2 regions of the Gallintestinimicrobium propionicum genome follow, and region 2 is predicted to be linked to the other one. Evidence: predicted binding sites of a transcription regulator. Region 2 holds the regulator's gene; the other holds the start of a gene.
The links. Region 2 encodes HrcA, which represses chaperone genes, less so after heat shock. Its sites were predicted from a motif close to TGTTAGCACTCNNNNNNNNNGAGTGCTAACA; they were not measured.

Region 1 (4,723 bases), on a different contig from region 2:
GAAAAAAGAAGAGATCGACCAGATGCGTCGGGAGTTTCTGTCGAACGTTTCCCATGAGTTAAAAACGCCGATCGCACTGATCCAGGGCTATGCGGAGGGACTTTTGGAGGACGTCAATTCCGATCCGGAGAGCCGGAAATTTTACTGCGACGTCATTGTGGACGAAGCGGCGAAGATGAACAACATGGTCAAAAAGCTTCTGACGCTCAACCAGCTCGAATCCGGCAACGATGTTGTTTCGATGGAGCGCTTTGATATCACGGCACTTGTGCACAATTATCTGCAGTCCGCAGATCTTCTTGCGAAGCAGAACGGCATTTTCGTCCATATGGATCAGACGAAGGAGATCTATGTCTGGGGCGATGAATTCAAGATCGAAGAAGTCCTGATGAACTATTTTTCCAATGCAGTCAACCATTGCGAAAAAGAAAAGGTTGTCGAGGTAAAGATCGAGGAAATGGACGGACATGCCAGAGTTTCGGTGTTCAATACCGGTATGCCGATCCCGGAGGATTCCCTGCCGCATCTGTGGGAGAAGTTTTACAAGGTGGACAAGGCGAGAACGAGGGAATACGGCGGAAGCGGTATCGGACTGTCGATCGTCAAGGCAATTATGGAGTCGATGAACCAGAAATACGGCGTAATCAATTACGAAAACGGCGTTAGGTTCTGGTTTGAACTGGAGCTTGCCGGGGAAGAATCGGAGATTACCCCTGCAATTTCTGAAAAAAACAGTTGAAATATGAGGTTTTTTAGGATACACTTGTATAGTATTGAAACCGTGATTATTTAGGAGGAAGATTTTATATGATTTCTGCAGGTGATTTCAGAAACGGCGTTACCATTGAGTTTGAGGGCAATATTTACCAGATTATTGAGTTCCAGCACGTTAAACCTGGTAAAGGCGCTGCTTTCGTTAGAACCAAGTTAAAGAATATTAAGAGCGGCGGTGTTGTTGAGAAGACTTTCCGTCCTACTGAGAAATGTCCTACTGCCCGTATCGAGAGAAGAGATATGCAGTACCTGTACAACGACGGCGATCTGTATACTTTCATGGATATGGAAACCTATGACCAGATCTCTCTGAACCAGGATGCCATCGGCGATGCTCTGAAGTTCGTAAAAGAGAATGAAGTCTGCAAGATCTGTTCTCATAACGGCAGCGTATTCGCAGTGGAGCCCCCTCTGTTCGTAGAGCTGGCAATTACTGAGACCGAGCCTGGCTTCAAGGGCGATACCGCTACTGGCGCAAATAAGCCTGCTACCGTTGAGACCGGCGCACAGGTTTATGTACCGCTGTTCGTAAACGAAGGCGATGTCATCAAGATCGACACCAGAACCGGTGAATATCTGTCCAGAGTATAAATTCTGGCAATATTGGACAGACTGGTTTATCGACAGGCTGCAGCTTCTTTATACAGGAAGCAGCTTTCGAAATCTGAAACAATAGAATGCATGTTCTACGAACTTTCTGTTGTCAGGAATGGAAAATACAGGGCGCATGGAAAAGGGTAACAGCTTTTGCATGTGCCTTTTTGTGTATAGAATTTTTGCGTATAAGAAATGAAATTGCCCATACGATGCAAAATACTCTGTGGGGATCCTGCTGCGGCAGAGTGAAATTCTAAAAAAAGTATGAAATTCCACTTTCATAAACCTGATATGAAAATGAAAGAAATAACGAGAAAATAAAAGAAAATAAAAGAAAATAGAACATGAACGGCGCTCAGCTGTGTTGCATAATCGACCGAAGAAACATAATATACATATAGTGTTTAGCACTCAGGACAAATGAGTGCTAACAGTAAATACGAAAGTATGAATTTTCATATAAGGAGGCAGTTATCATGAAGTTAGTACCGTTAGGTGACAGAGTTGTATTAAAGCAGCTGGTTGCAGAAGAGACAACCAAATCCGGAATTGTTCTTCCTGGACAGAATAAAGAGAAGCCCCAGCAGGCAGAAGTCATTGCAGTTGGCCCCGGCGGAGTGGTGGACGGCAAAGAAGTGAAAATGGAAGTTAAGGTTGGCGATCAGGTCATTTACTCCAAGTACGCAGGTACTGATGTGAAACTGGATGACGAAGAATATATCGTTGTAAAGCAGTCAGACATTCTGGCAGTAATCGAAGCGTAAGTTTAAACTTGAATTAGGAGGCTGATTTATTATGGCAAAGGAAATTAAATACGGCGCAGAAGCGCGTGCAGCACTGGAAGCCGGCGTTGATAAGCTGGCAAATACCGTCAGAGTAACCCTTGGACCCAAGGGACGTAACGTAGCACTGGATAAATCCTACGGTGCTCCGCTGATCACCAACGATGGTGTGACCATCGCAAAAGAGATCGAGCTGGAAGATGCATTCGAGAACATGGGTGCACAGCTGGTAAAAGAAGTTGCAACAAAGACCAATGACGTTGCAGGTGACGGCACCACAACCGCAACTGTTCTGGCACAGGCAATGATCGGCGCTGGCATGAGCAACCTGGCAGCAGGTGCAAATCCGATCATTTTAAGAAAAGGTATGCAGAAGGCAACCGAGTGTGCCGTAGATTCCATTCAGAAGATGAGCCAGAAGGTCAACGGTAAGAACCACATTGCAAGAGTTGCAGCGATTTCTGCAGCAAGCGATGAAGTTGGTCAGATGGTTGCAGATGCGATGGAAAAGGTTTCCAACGATGGCGTTATCACTATCGAGGAAAGCAAGACCATGAAGACAGAGCTGGATCTGGTAGAAGGTATGCAGTTTGACAGAGGTTATATCTCTGCATACATGGCTACTGATATGGATAAGATGGAAGCAGTTCTGGACAATCCGTATATCCTGATTACCGATAAGAAGATTTCTAACATTCAGGAGATCCTGCCTTTACTGGAGCAGATCGTTCAATCCGGCGCAAAGCTGCTGATCATCGCTGAGGATGTAGAGGGCGAGGCTCTGACCACCCTGATCGTTAACAAGCTGCGCGGCACTTTCAATGTAGTAGCTGTTAAAGCGCCTGGCTATGGCGACAGAAGAAAGGCTATGCTGGAGGATATTGCAATCCTGACCGGCGGACAGGTGATCAGCTCCGAACTCGGTCTGGAATTAAAAGAGACCACAATGGATATGCTCGGCCGTGCAAAATCTGTTAAGGTTCAGAAAGAGAACACCATCATTGTTGACGGGGAAGGTGACAAGGCTGCAATCGCAGCGAGAGTTGCACAGATCAAGAAGCAGATCGAAGAGACCACTTCTGATTTCGACAGAGAAAAGCTGCAGGAGAGACTTGCCAAGCTGGCTGGCGGCGTAGCAGTGATCCGTGTCGGCGCTGCAACGGAAACCGAGATGAAAGAAGCAAAACTGCGTATGGAAGACGCTCTGGCAGCTACCCGTGCAGCAGTAGAAGAAGGTATCATCGCAGGCGGCGGTTCTGCATATATCCACGCTGCAAAGGATGTAGAAGCTTTGGCAAATACACTGGAAGGCGATGAGAAGACCGGCGCGAAGATTGTACTGAAGGCTCTGGAAGCTCCTCTGTACTATATCGCAGCAAACGCAGGCCTGGAAGGCAGCGTTATCATCAACAAGGTAAAAGAGTCCCCGATCGGCTTCGGTTTTGATGCCCTGAATGAGACTTATGTAAATATGATCGACGCAGGTATTCTGGACCCTGCAAAGGTTACCAGAAGCGCTCTGCAGAACGCAACCAGCGTTGCAAGCACATTGCTGACAACCGAATCCGTTGTTGCAAGCATTAAGGAAGACACTCCTGCAATGCCCGCCGGCGGTGCAGGCGGCATGGGTATGATGTAAGCTGCACAAACTTTTATAAGAAACATGAAAAACTGCTGCCGGCAGGTTTTGCCGGCGGCAGTTTTTTGTGTCCGGAGCTGGTTTGCCCAGTTCGCCCGCGTCACATCATTCGCAAAAAACGCAGCTTCGTAGCTTTTTCGCTGCTGCGCGGCTCCTTTTTGCTCATGAAATGGCGCTCCCTTCGTAGAGCTCTATAAGCATCTTTTCATGCAAGCATGAAATCTGCTTGTGGAGATCTACGAGTGAACTGTGTCCTTCATTTTATACAAAGATTTGAGAAATTTGCCTTGTCTCGAATGGGGAAAATGTTATAATTTATCTATCAGACATCGAGAACGAAAACGTGAAAATCAGAAAATGAAAGGAGAAGCAGAATGTCTTATATTGACATCATCAAAGAAAAAGCCAGATCGGACAGAAAGACGATCGTACTTCCGGAGACGAATGACAAGAGAACGCTGATCGCAGCATCCCATATTATCGAAGAGGGGATTGCCAACATTATTATGGTTGGCAATGAAGAAAAGATCATGGATGGTGCAGGATGGCTGGAAGTTGATCTGACCGGTGTGCGCGTGATCGATCCTACGAAATGTGAGAAGTTGGACGAATACGTTCAGTTATTATACGAAACGAGAAAGCATAAGGGAATGACGCCCGAAAAGGCACGTCAGATTCTGCTGACCGATAACATGACCTTTGGTGTTATCATGGTAAAAGCAAATGATGCAGATGGAATGGTGGCGGGTGCATGCCATGCAACCGCAGATACCCTGCGTCCGGCGCTGCAGATTTTAAAGACCGCACCCGGTGTAAAGCTGGTATCCGGTTTCTTTATTCTGGATGTACCCAACTGTGAATACGGCGAGCACGGTACGTTCCTGTTTGCAGATTGTGGCCTGAATCAGGATCCGACCGCTGAAGAGCTTGC
Region 2 (4,723 bases):
GCTTTTGGATAAGCTCTGGGACTGGCGGGCGGACGTGGAGACGAGAACGCTCGATATCCATATCAAAACCCTTCGCCAGAAGCTGGGGGAAGAGGCGGGACACTACATTAAAACGGTGCGCAGTGTCGGCTACCGTTTTATGAAGCCTCAGGAATAGGAAAGCAAAAGGAAAAATGGGGAAATGAAAAAAATTATGATAAAAAATCCGGTACTGGTCCGCTTTGGCATGATCTTAGTATTGGCGCTGGCGATCAGCAGTATTGTTTCGTCTTTTTTTCTTGGAAGCCGGATGCGGCAGGAAAATGTGGAGATGATGGAAAAGACGATTTCCGTAGTCGAATACACACTCGATACGGATAAACCGTTGCAGGAGCAGCTACAGAAGGTTCATGCCTCTGCACTGGATGCGAATGTCCGGGTTACGATAATCGCAAAAGACGGGACAGTGCTTGCTGATTCTGATCTGAAAAATGTGGACGGTATGGAAAATCATCTTGACAGGCAGGAGGTAAAGGAGGCACTTGAAAAGGGTGAGGGCAGTTCGACCCGTTATTCTGAAAGTCTTGGTCAGGAGATGCTGTATGTAGCAAAGCTTTCAGAGGATGGAAAGGCTATTATTCGTATGTCGATTCCCTACACCGGCCTTTTCCGGTATATGATCGTAGTGCTTCCGCTTCTGCTTGTCGGAATGATGGTTGCGTTTGTTGTAAGCGTTGCAGTTGCAGCGAGATATTCCGGATATATCCGCTCTGATGAAATCAAACGGCAGATGGTGCAGATGGAGCGGGACCGTAAAATTCGCCAGGAATTTTTCAGTAATGCCTCCCATGAGCTTAAAACGCCGATTACGTCCGTGCGGGGCTATGCGGAGCTGTTGAGTCAGGATTTTGTCAAGGATGAGGCGACCAGGAAGGATTTCCTTGCGAGGATTTTAAAGGAAACAGAGCATATGACAAGTCTGATCGATGATATCCTGATGATCTCGCGGCTGGAAAGCAAGGATGCGGAGGTAACGCTGAGTAAGGTAAATTTAAAAAGTGTGATGGATGAGGTCCTGGAATCCCTGACACCACAGGCGGCATCCTGTAAGGTGGAAATTTCGGGCTCATGTGGAAATGTGATCCTCCAGGCAAGTCTGCAGCAGATGCGGGAGCTTTTATCAAATCTGATCAGCAATGGCATCAAATACAACCATCCGGGCGGACATGTCTGGACAAAAATCTGGCAGGAGCCAGAGGCAGTATATATAGAAGTAAAGGATGATGGCGTAGGAATCGATCCGGAGGATCAGAAACGTGTCTTTGAACGCTTTTTCAGGGTGGACAAGGGAAGAAGCCGAAAAATGGGCGGAACCGGCCTGGGACTGTCGATTGTGAAGCATATCACGGCGTATTATGGGGGCAGTGTAAGGCTTACCAGTGAGCCTGGAGCCGGAAGTACATTTTTTGTCGAAATTCCGATGTCCGGAATAAATAAAATGTAAAAATATTTTCTAAAAAGCGTTAATTTTTTCGGCGAAAACAGAGGAAAGGTTGACAATATCTGGTTTTAGAAGTAAACTAATCACTAAATTCAGGTAATTGCTAGATAATGATATGACAAGGAGAATGGATACCTGGGTGTTAAGGAGGAGATCATTATGAGAAAAAGCACAGTGAAGAAAACTGTAACAAAGGCACCCGTTAATAAAAAAGAAACCGTAAAAGCTGAGACTGTTGCGGCAGTAAAGACCGAGGAACCCAAGACAGAGGCTGTTGAAGCAAAGGCAGAAGAAAAAGCAGTTGAAGCAGAAGCAACAGCTGCAGCTAAAGCAGAGGAAAAGCCCGCAGCAAAGAAAACAGCTGCAAAGAAAACCACAACAGCAAAGGCAACCGCTGAAAAGAAAGCGCCGGCAAAGCGCGCAACAAAAGCAGCAGCTGTAAAGACTGAGGTAAGCGTTCAGTTTGCAGGCAAGGAATACACAACTGAGAGACTGGTTGAGATTGCCAAAGATGTATGGCAGTATGACCTGGGCAACGCACCGGAAGAGTTCAAGAGCGTTGAGCTGTATGTAAAGCCGGAAGAGAGCGCAGTATACTATGTGATCAACGGTACAACGAGCGGAAGCTTCGGAATCTAAGTGTCTGAGCAGACACCGCAATCGAAAGCAGGCGTCGCCATAATCTGAGCGGGCGCTGCAGAGTCAGAACGTACATAATACACAGAAATAAGAACAGCCGTATCGGGGACGAATCCTTCCCGGTGCGGCTGCTTTTTTCATAAATTCTCCATTCCGCAGGCGCTTTGCGCCGAAGGAATCGCGAGGCGAACGTCCAGTTCGGCTCTGCGATCCTAACTACTTTGTGACGCCTGTGGCACAAATAGCTGTGCGAAAAATAAGCGATCACGCTTATTTTTCACACTATCTTCACAAGTATTTTGGGAAAATCTGTTGACAATAGGATAGGGGAGTGGTAATGTAATCATCAGAAGGTGTTAGCACTCCAATTGATTGAGTGCTAACAAATCAGAAAGCAGGTGAGAACGTGGAACTCGATGAAAGGAAAAAGAAAATTCTGCAGGCAGTTATTCGGAACTATCTGGAGACAGGAGAGCCGGTCGGCAGCAGGACAATTTCCAAGTATACCGATTTGAATTTAAGTTCCGCGACCATCCGTAATGAGATGTCCGATCTGGAAGAGATGGGCTACATTTTACAGCCCCATACCTCTGCAGGACGGATTCCTTCTGATAAGGGTTACCGCTTTTATGTAGACACCATGCTGGGTGAGCGGGAACGTGAAGTGGAAGAGTTAAAAGGTCTGCTTCTGGAAAAGGATGAAAAGATGGACACTCTCTTAAAGAGAGTGGCGAGAGTGCTGGCGACCAACACCAATTATGCGGCGATGATCACCACACCCCAGTATCAGCGCAATAAGCTGAAATTCATCCAGCTTTCAAAAGTAGATGAGCATCAGCTTCTGGCAGTTGTTGTAGTAGAAGGCAATGTGATCAAGAACACGATGCTTCAGGTCGAAGAGGATCTGGATGATGCGACACTCCTGAAACTGAACATCCTGTTGAATACCCATTTGAATGGGCTGTCGATTGATGAAATCAATCTTGCAATGATTTCGGCGATGAAGCAGCAGGCAGGCGTTCACAGCGGCATTGTAAGTGGTGTGATTGATGCAGTTGCCGAAGCGATCCGGTCGGATGAGGATTTAAAGATCTATACCAGCGGAACCAATAACATCCTGAAATATCCGGAGCTGACAGATAACCGGGAAAAGGCAAGTGAGCTGATCAATGTTTTCGAAGAAAAGAAAGCATTGGGAGAATTGGTTCAGGATTCTCTTTCTGAAGAGAGCGGTACCGGTATTCAGGTTTATATCGGCAATGAGACACCGGTTCAATCCATGAAGGATTGCAGTGTTGTAACTGCAACCTATGAGCTGGGAGAGGGCATGAGAGGTACAATCGGAATCATCGGCCCCAAACGAATGGACTATGACAAGGTCATCGGTACCTTAAAAACACTGATGAGCGAGTTGGATACTTTATATAAGAAGTAGAAAGGGTGACAGGCGTGGCAGAAGAGAGAATGGAAGAGGAAGTAAAGCAGGACACATCGGAAACCGAAACGCAGGAAAAACGGAATACGGAAGAATGTGAAGAAACTGCGGAGGCTTCCGCAGAAAATACAGAAACCCCGGAAGATGGGGAAGCTTCTGAGGAAAAAGATAAAAAAGGCTTCTTTTCCGGAAGAAAAAAAGAGAAAAAGGAAGATGCCGTAAAGGCACAGATCAACGAGCTGCAGGATAAGGTAATGCGGCAGATGGCTGAGTTCGAGAACTTCCGCAAGCGCTCCGAAAAGGAAAAGTCTGCGATGTTCGAGACAGGCGCAAAGAGCGTGATCGAAAAGATCCTTCCCGTTGTAGATAATTTTGAAAGAGGACTTGCAACCGTACCGGAAGACGAAAAGGATGCTCCTTTTGTAGACGGTATGAACAAGGTTTACAGGCAGCTGCTGACAGAGCTTGAAAACCTTGGTGTAAAACCGATCGAAGCGGTCGGCAAAGAGTTCGATCCCAACTTCCACAACGCAGTGATGCAGGTGGAAAACGATGAGCTGGAACCCGGAACTGTAGCACAGGAGCTTTTAAAGGGCTACATGTACAGGGACACCGTGGTACGTCACAGCATGGTCGCTGTTGTGCAGGAATAAAAGCCTGCAGGCAGCTTTTCATAGATTTGAACAGAACATAAGACATTGCTTGAGATAGCCGATAAGGCAGAAGGAGAAAAGTTATGAGTAAGATTATTGGTATCGACCTTGGTACAACAAACAGCTGCGTAGCAGTTATGGAAGGCGGCAAGCCTACCGTTATCGCAAATGCAGAAGGAGCAAGAACAACACCTTCCGTAGTTGCATTCACAAAGACCGGTGAGAGACTGGTCGGCGAGCCTGCAAAACGTCAGGCAGTTACCAATGCAGACCGCACCATCGCTTCTATTAAGAGACATATGGGTACGGACTACAAGGTAGACATCGACGGAAAGAAATATTCCCCTCAGGAAATTTCCGCTATGATCCTGCAGAAGCTGAAAGCTGACGCAGAGAACTATCTGGGCGAGAAGGTATCCGAAGCAGTTATCACTGTTCCTGCATACTTCAACGATGCTCAGCGTCAGGCAACAAAGGATGCCGGCAAGATCGCAGGCCTCGATGTAAAGCGTATCA

Region 1: a site for HrcA is predicted at 1,774-1,804, ahead of OCV62_RS10550 (co-chaperone GroES). Genes of this name have one in related genera too.

Annotation. Positions count from the first base shown of each region.
Region 1 covers NZ_JAOQJY010000013.1:23,353-28,075, reverse strand. Annotated here, with positions in the region: gene OCV62_RS10560 (sensor histidine kinase) at 1-739, shown strand, start outside; gene efp (elongation factor P) at 808-1,365, shown strand; gene OCV62_RS10550 (co-chaperone GroES) at 1,848-2,135, shown strand; gene groL (chaperonin GroEL) at 2,167-3,792, shown strand; gene pta (phosphate acetyltransferase) at 4,167-4,723, shown strand, end outside.
Region 2 covers NZ_JAOQJY010000027.1:16,687-21,409, forward strand. Annotated here, with positions in the region: gene OCV62_RS15805 (response regulator transcription factor) at 1-157, shown strand, start outside; gene OCV62_RS15810 (sensor histidine kinase) at 182-1,483, shown strand; gene OCV62_RS15815 (DUF6465 family protein) at 1,640-2,119, shown strand; gene hrcA (heat-inducible transcriptional repressor HrcA) at 2,526-3,554, shown strand; gene grpE (nucleotide exchange factor GrpE) at 3,584-4,207, shown strand; gene dnaK (molecular chaperone DnaK) at 4,291-4,723, shown strand, end outside.